DNA from 2 places in the Thermosipho globiformans genome. Region 2 is predicted to be linked to the other one. Evidence: riboswitches for the same ligand, from Rfam matches in the RefSeq annotation. Region 2 holds a riboswitch; the other holds the start of a gene.
The links. Region 2 has a riboswitch for cobalamin ahead of EO083_RS04390 (ABC transporter substrate-binding protein). Riboswitches for the same ligand answer to the same signal wherever they lie in the genome.
Positions count from the first base shown of each region.

Region 1 (4,259 bases), on a different contig from region 2:
AAAATAATCATGCTAAGAAAACATGGAATACTTAACTTTGAAACTCTAAAAAAGGCAGGAATTTCTCTAAAAAAAGCAAAAAACTTTATCACTATTAAAGGAAAAAAATTTAAAGATTCAAAGGCTTACATGCCTTTGTTTGAATTTTCTCAAAATGGGTGGGATTTGTAAATGATGGTATCATACGATGGAACTTTTAATGGACTACTTAAACTCATTCAATTTTGTTATAACAACAACATAATACCGGATTTTGTCTTAAAAAAAGAAAGGAAAATCTCAATTCTTGTCGATCTTTCTGAAATAGCATTTACCAAAAAATTTATACACGACAGTTACGTTTTTTTACCATTTCTTTCTGAAATCAGAAATATTGAATCGCTAATTATAAGACATGTTATCACAAAAAATATCTTTTTAAAAAAAACACTTAGGAAAATTTCTAAAGATGTATTGACTGAATTTGAAAAAATTAAAAGAAAGATCTACTTTTTAGAATACAATGGAGTATTTACATCTTCATTTTCCTCTAACTCGAATATAATAGATCTTTTATTCTTATACTTTCTTGAAAGACTCAAAAACGAAAAATTCATTATATACGATGAAAAAAGAAAGATCGTTATTACATACAATAACAAAACAAGAAAAGTCTTAAAAGAAAATAGAGTGAATCTTTTCCTACAAAGCTTCGATCCTGCTCTGCATCTTTGGAATATATATCAAAAAAGTATTATCGCATAACTATTTTTTCCTCTTCATTTTATACATTAAATCATCTGCATCCCTAATAGCATTGTCTATATTATCATCTTCAATCTTTGAAATACCCCAAGAAAATGTTGGTGAAAATTCAAAGGAATTTTTAAACTCTTCAAGAATTTTTTTCATTAAATCTTCTGCTACATTCTTATCTTTATTTTTCAAAACAACTAAAAACTCATCACCACCCATTCTAACAAGAAGATCTGAAGAGCTAATATGCGACTTAATTATACTTGAAAGTTTTTGTAATACCTTGTCTCCAACATCATGACCCAGCGTGTCATTGATTTGCTTAAATTTATTTAGATCAACAAAAACCAATACATCTCCTTTTTTCAAAAAATTATTATTTAAAACTCCACGGTTATACGCACCAGTTAGTTTATCTATAATACTTTGTGCATATAATATATTTACCTCTGTAGATTTTTCTTTATATTCAAAAAGAATATTTGATGCAAAACTCAAATAAATTGCAATTATTCCATACGGTGAAAAAAATCTTGTCGGAATTTTCAAAACCATAACCAACGCATCATGAAATACGGTTATTGCAAAAAATGAAGAAAAAAGCATATCAAGAGGTATATACGCCCTAAAAGTTATATATACTATATATAATGCATCTACTATCAAAAGAGGTGATACATATGTTGAAACAATTTTCAATTGATATTCGGAAAGCGTTAGTAGAGGTAAAAAACCTGCTGTAAAATTTAAAGCCGCTACAATTTTTCCTACTTTACCAACCTTTGAAAAATTATAAGTTTCAAATCCAACAATTATTAATAAAAGTGAAAAATACGCAGATGCTATAAATAACTTCCTTATAGGAAACCAAAAAGCTTCAAACGACACAAGATCAAAAACCCATATAGAGGCAAAAATACTAGAAAGTCCAAAATATATATATGCATTTTTTCTTGAAAGTAATGTTGTATTTTTTGAAAGCATTAAAAGTAATATTCCAAGTGTTAAAACAAGCCCTATAGATATATTTATTAAATTATCTGATAAAAACTTTAAACAGATATATTTTATCCTTTCATTTCTATCTATCAAATAAAAACTATCAAGTCCAATTGAATAAACACCGCTAATCTCAACTTTCAAAGTTTTTATATTCTCCGGAATTTCAAACAAAAAAGGAATAAACCAAGAATGTGCATTCCTGTCATTGAACCCATATTTTCCAATTAATTTCCCCGAAGAATACACTTTAATATACGAACATTCAACATATGGAAAATACACATACTCATATCCATTTGGAATTTTAAATTCTAAATTAATAGTTTTCCTAGAATTTAACACTAATGAAATAGGAAGTTTTATTCCATTCTCTGCTTCTTCAATTTTTACTCCTTTTGGATGTGAAAAATAATAAAACAACATTGGAAATAATAAAAAAATCAAAAAAGCAATTAAAAAATATTTTAGATAAAATTTAACCATTTATACGCCTCCTATACCCACGTATAATTTTATCATAAAAAAAGCTGAAAATTCGACAAAAAAATTTCAGATTTATATAACAATCTTTAATATTGAGATTCTTCAAAAATTCACATTTTTCAGCAAAGAACAAATCAAAAAATCATATTTTTACAAGATTCAACAATTTTACAGTGTTTGACATAAAAAGAAAGATAGAATATAATTTTAATGTATCGGGGTGTAGCGCAGTTGGCTAGCGCGCTTGCATGGGGCGCAAGAGGTCGCTGGTTCAAGTCCAGTCACCCCGACCAAAAGGCCGGGTAATCCGGCCTTTTATAGTATATAATATAGAAAACCATCATAGGTTAAGGGAACGCCGGTGAAAGGCCGGGGCTGCCCAGCAACCGTAACCGGGGACGAAATCCACAGAATGCCACTGGGAGTATTTCCTGGGAAGGCGTGGAGAGTAGGTTGATCCGGGAGCCGGGAGACCTGCCTATGATGAAAGTTACTTCCCGAATGCTAGGGCATTTCGGGGAAATTTTTGTTTTTATTAAGGTGAAAATATGAAAGGATGCTACTTACTATTAATTGAATTGCCAATAGATACCAAAATAAAAAAATGGAATCTAAAAAAAGGTACTTACGTATATGTGGGCTCTGCTATGAACAATCTTGAAAAAAGAGTATCTAGGCACTTGTCCAAAAATAAAAAGTTACACTGGCATATCGATTATCTTCTTGATAAATCAAGCGTAAAATCAGTTATAATGGTTTCTTCAAATACAAAATGTGAGGAAAAGATTTCACTCTACATGTCTCAATTTTTTACAGGTCCTAAAGGGTTTGGCAGTTCCGATTTAAGAGTGCAGACTAATCTATATTATATAGATAATTTTAATAAATTTTCAAAAATACTTTCTAACATACTCAAGGGGGAATTAAAATGAATGAGGCAGGGTATCTTGAAGAACTTGCTAATAAACTTTTTAAAATAAAAAAGCAAACTCCATTGCCTATGTTCAAGGACAAAAGAGTTTATGTTTTTGCTGCAGATCATGGAGTAGTACAAAACGGAGTTTCCGCATATCCTAAAAACGTCACCTACCAAATGGTTTTAAATTATTTTAAAGGTGGTGCAGGCATAAATGTCTTTGCAAGGCATATGGGACTTAAATTTTTTGTGGTGGACAGTGGTGTAGATTATGATTTTGAAGATAATCCTTCATTGGTAAAAATGAAAGTAGGATATGGTACAAAAGATTTTTCAAAGGGACCTGCAATGACAAGAGAAGAAGCAATTAGGTGTATTGAATATGGAATGAAAGTTGCAAAAAAAGCTATAAAGCAAGGTGCTGATTTACTTGTAATAGGTGATAAAGGTATCGGTAATACAACAACAGCAACAGCAATATTTGCTGCATTTGGTTTTGATGTGGATAAAATAACCGATATTGGAACACCTATACCTCCTTCTTCCGTAATAAAGAAAAGAAATATTGTAAAAAAAGCTTTGAAAATAAATAGACCAAACCCAAATGATCCAATTGATGTTCTCTCAAAGGTTGGCGGATACTGCATAGGACAAATGGCAGGTTTTATCTTAGAAGCTTTTAAAAATAAAGTCCCTGTGGTTGTAGACGGATTTCCAACAACCGCTGGATTTTACCTAGCGTATAAGATAAATGAAAAAGTTTTAGATTACGCCTTTTTCGGACATTTATCAAAAGTAAAAGGGCATAAAATCATTTTAGATAGCCTAGGCGTAAGACCTATTTTAGATCTTGATATGAGACTTGGCGAAGGAACTGGAGCAGCTTTATCTGTTTATTTAATAGAAGCTGCTATAAAATACTTTAACTTTAAAAATAAAAAGGTGATATCATGATAACTCTTATAACTGGTGGTGTAAAATCAGGAAAAAGTAGTTTTGCTTTAAAGTTATCAGAAAACTTTGAAAAAAAGGCATTTATTGCAACTGGCGTTGCTTTTGATGAAGAGATGAAAAAAAGAATAGAAAAGCACAAACAAGAAAGAATAGGTTTTGACACTTTTGA
Region 1 is NZ_BHXD01000007.1:58,412-62,670, forward strand. It holds gene EO083_RS06185 (putative DNA modification/repair radical SAM protein) at 1-171, shown strand, start outside; gene EO083_RS06190 (DUF4130 domain-containing protein) at 172-744, shown strand; gene EO083_RS06195 (GGDEF domain-containing protein) at 745-2,220, opposite strand; tRNA gene EO083_RS06200 (tRNA-Pro) at 2,437-2,513, shown strand; cobalamin riboswitch at 2,548-2,716, shown strand; gene EO083_RS06205 (GIY-YIG nuclease family protein) at 2,769-3,152, shown strand; gene cobT (nicotinate-nucleotide--dimethylbenzimidazole phosphoribosyltransferase) at 3,149-4,090, shown strand; gene cobU (bifunctional adenosylcobinamide kinase/adenosylcobinamide-phosphate guanylyltransferase) at 4,087-4,259, shown strand, end outside.
Region 1: linked by a shared signal. The riboswitch ahead of EO083_RS06205 (GIY-YIG nuclease family protein) and the one ahead of EO083_RS04390 (ABC transporter substrate-binding protein) in region 2 are both predicted to bind cobalamin.

Region 2 (4,259 bases):
TTGTAGTTGCTGCAATACCTGGTTTTGAAGGTGTTCTTGCAACAATTGACTCTATACCTTACACAAAAAGACTTGCACTTGCAACAAAGGAAGCTTTAGTCTGTGCAGGTCCATTTGTAAAAAAAGCATGCAAAGAAAATAACGTTGAATTAATACCAGTTGATAGCGAACATTCTGCAATTTTTCAGATATTTGATGAAAATGTGGTAAAGATATTAATAACTGCATCTGGCGGTGCAGTAAGAGATAAAGAAAATATAGATGATTTATCAGTCGAAGATATATTAAATCACCCTGTTTGGAGTATGGGTAAAAAAATAACCGTAGATTCTTCAACAATGGTAAATAAAGCATTTGAAGTAATTGAAGCTTTCGAACTCTTTGAATTGGAAAATATTGAAGTAAAAATACATCCTACCGGAACAGTTCATGGAGCTGTATTTTTAAAAGATGGAACTGTAAAGATTCATTTTGGATTCCCAGACATGAAAATTCCAATTTCTTATTCACTAAGTTATCCGAATAGATTATACGAAAATAAAAACTGGCCAAATTTTGAAAGTAAAAATTTTATATTTGAAGATGTAAATCCATCAAAATACCCGGCATTTTTCTACGGAAAAAATGTAATTAAAGATCTTGCAAAAAGAATAGCCTTTAATGCAGCTGACGAAATAGCTGTAGAAAAATTCCTAAATGGGCAAATAAAATTTTCAAAAATAGCTGATATAGTTATAAACACATGCGAAAAAATAGATGGAAATATAAATGATTTTAAAGAAATCTTTGAAATAGACAAAATTGCAAGACAAATTGCAAAAGAACAATATTAGTGTTATAATCTATTTACAGGCAACTTAATATTTTCCCTTTCAAATAAGGGAAGCCGGTGAAAGTCCGGCACGGGGACGCCACCGTAACCGGGGACGAAATCCACAAAATGCCACTGGGATATTTCCTGGGAAGGCGTGGAGAGTAGGATGATCCGGAAGTCGGGATACCTTATTTGAAAGGAAAGCAATCCACCTTTGCGGTCCCTAAGGGTGGGCGTTTTTCTTTAAAATATTATATAGGAGGGATAAAGGATGAAAAGATGGGTTATTTTCTTAAGTGTCTTGTTAACTACATTTATATTTGCACTATCTATTGTTGATGATGCTGGAAGATTGGTAAACTTTGATAAAATACCGGAAAGAATAGTTTCTGCTGCTCCAAGTTCCACAAAATTTCTTGTAAAACTTGGTCTTGGAGAAAATATAGTTGGTGTTACAGATTGGGATTCTTTTAATGCTGAAAAAATTGGAAATATGGTACCGCTAAACATAGAAAAAATTATTTCATTAAATCCTGACATTGTAATCACTTTCGGGGGCTTTCAACTTCCAGAAGTTCAAAAGTTAGAAAAATTCGGTATTAAGGCACTTGTTTTAAATCCAACAACACTAAATGACGTTGCAAGAGATGTAATGCTCCTTGGAAATGTATTTGGTAAAGAACAAATAGCATCTGAAATTGCAAATAAAATAAAACAAACAATTTCAGAATATGGTGCAAAAAGCTCAAAAGTACCTCTTGAAAAAAGGCCAAAAGTCTTTTTCACAATAACGGTTCCAAATAATGAAACAAAAGATCTCTGGACTGCAGGAACTGGCTCTTACGTAAATGAATTGATTACATATGCAGGTGGGGTAAATATCTGTGCTCCTTATTCTGGAAATAATGGATGGTTCTCTGTAAATTGGGAATTTTTAACATACAATGATCCTGATATAATAATTGTTGCATCATACATTAGTCCAGATGAAACCATAAAGCAAATAAAATCGCATGAAATATTTAAAAATCTTAAGGCAGTTAAAAACGACAAAGTATTTGTTATTGATGGTAACGACATAAGCTCAATATCCCCAGATATAGTCAAATACCTTGAAATTTTCTATAATTTCTTTTATGGAGGAAAATAATGACTAAAATAAACATTTATAAGGCTGGAAGGATCATCCTTCCAGTCTTGTTCTTCTTAGTAATCCTTATAAACCTTTCTATAGGAACTGTGAAAGTTCCAATTTCTCAAATTTTTAATCCTGAAAATGAGCAAATAAAATTCCTCATATGGAACGTTAGATTCCCAAGAATATTAATGAGCCTTATAGCTGGTTCAGGTCTTGCGCTTGTTGGAAATATCTATCAAACAATAATGAAAAATCCACTTGTTGATCCATATCTAATTGGTACATCTTCAGGAGCTGGTTTTGGTGCTGTTTTAGCACTCTATGTTGCTGTGTCATTGAACAGAACTGTCAGTGTTAACGTATTTTCTTTTGCATTTTCATTACTTGCTTCACTATTAACAATTATTCTTGCAAAAAGAAAGAGAATAATTCCTATCACACACCTTATTCTTTCAGGTGTATTAATTAGTACTATATTTTCATCCGCAACAATCTTACTAATAAATCTCTCACGTAAAACTTTAACAAGCGCATATGTTTGGCTTTTTGGAAGCCTTTCGGGTACGACAATGAATGATTTAATAATTCCAGCAATATCGGTAATTGTATTGTTTTCTATTGCATTAATAAAAAACAGAGAACTCGATGCAATTGCTTTAGGCGAAGAGGAAGCTAAAATTCTTGGTGTTGAAGTTGAAAAAATAAAGTGGTTTTTTTATTTAGCTGGTTCTTTTGTAATCTCTGTGATTGTCTCAAAAACTGGAATAATTGGCTTTGTGGGATTAATAATTCCTCATGCAACAAGAATTCTCACGGGGGCAAAACATAAATATAGCCTTATTGGCAGTGTCCTACTTGGTGGAATTTTTCTCTCCTTTTCTGATACCATATCTAGAACTATAGCTTCTCCCATTGAAGTTCCAATAGGTGTTGTTACATCGTTTATCGGTGCACCATTAATGTTCATCCTTCTTAAAAAACAAAAATAATAGTATAATATCTTTTGAGGTGAAAAAATGAAAATTCTTACAAAGAATTCTCTTAAAAAGTTAGAGAATATTAAGTTATTTGTTCTTGACATTGATGGTACTTTTTCCTTAAGTGGAAAACTTTTTCCTGGTTCAATTGAATTTGCAAACACTGTTTTTAAAGCAAACAAAAAATTTGTTTTCTTAACAAACAATTCAAACAAATCAATTGATGATTATTTATTAGAATTTAAAAATGCTGGACTTTCAATAAATGCTGACCAAATTTTTACTGCTGGGATCGAAACTGCTGAATATTTGCTTGAAAAATTTGGACCCAAAAAAATATATCTTGTAGGAAACAAGGCAATTAAACAAGTATTTGAAAATATTGGACATAAGGTAGTAGATAGTGAAGAACCTGATATTGTTGTTGTTACATTTGATACTACTTTAAACTATGAAAAACTTGCAAAGGCTTGTAGTTATGTTTCAAAAGGAAAGCTATTTGTTTTAACAAACCCTGACCTAAATTGTCCATCAAAAGATGGGCCTATTCCCGATACAGGAGCAATTGCAAGTATAATCACAAAGGCCACCGGGAAAGAACCCGATATAATATTTGGAAAACCAGATCCATTAATTCTTGAAATGATCATGCAAAAAAATAATGTAAAAAAAGAAGAAACATGTGTAATTGGTGATAGACTCTATACAGATATTCTTCTTGGCAAAAGAGCTGGTGTGCTGACCATTTTAGTTTTAACAGGTGAAGCAAAAGAAAGTGATATAAAAAACATAAAACCTGATATAATTGCTCAAGAAATAGGTGAGATTTCAAAATATATTTAGGTGATAAATAATGATAAAGTACAATCTTAGAGGAAAAAGAATAGAAAAACTAGTTGAGCTTGCACAAAGTGGATTAAAAGAAGCACTAGAACTCATAATTGAAAAGTATTATCCAATGGTCATTAAAATTTCATCAAAATATTATGCGCCATGGGCTGAATTTGAAGACATAGTCCAAAATGGACTTATTGGGTTAATTAAGGCTGTATTTTATTTTGATAGCGAAAGAAGCTCTTTTAACTCATTTGCATGGAAAAGTATAGAGGGAGAGGTTCAAACATTTATTACTTATTTAAATAGAAAAAAAAATAAAATTCTCTCAGATTCATCAAGTATAGATGTTTTTGATGAAGAAGAAGGTGGGGAACAAGCCGATTACTCACTCCAAGACAAATCAACAAATATCCCCAAAAAAATATTCATTGATATAATTAAGGAAATAATTGTCAAGCATTTAAAGGACGTGGAAATAGATATTTTTGAAATG
Region 2 is NZ_BHXD01000004.1:52,170-56,428, reverse strand. It holds gene EO083_RS04395 (1-deoxy-D-xylulose-5-phosphate reductoisomerase) at 1-833, shown strand, start outside; cobalamin riboswitch at 858-1,023, shown strand; gene EO083_RS04390 (ABC transporter substrate-binding protein) at 1,086-1,964, shown strand; gene EO083_RS04385 (FecCD family ABC transporter permease) at 1,964-2,941, shown strand; gene EO083_RS04380 (HAD-IIA family hydrolase) at 2,969-3,772, shown strand; gene EO083_RS04375 (sigma-70 family RNA polymerase sigma factor) at 3,783-4,259, shown strand, end outside.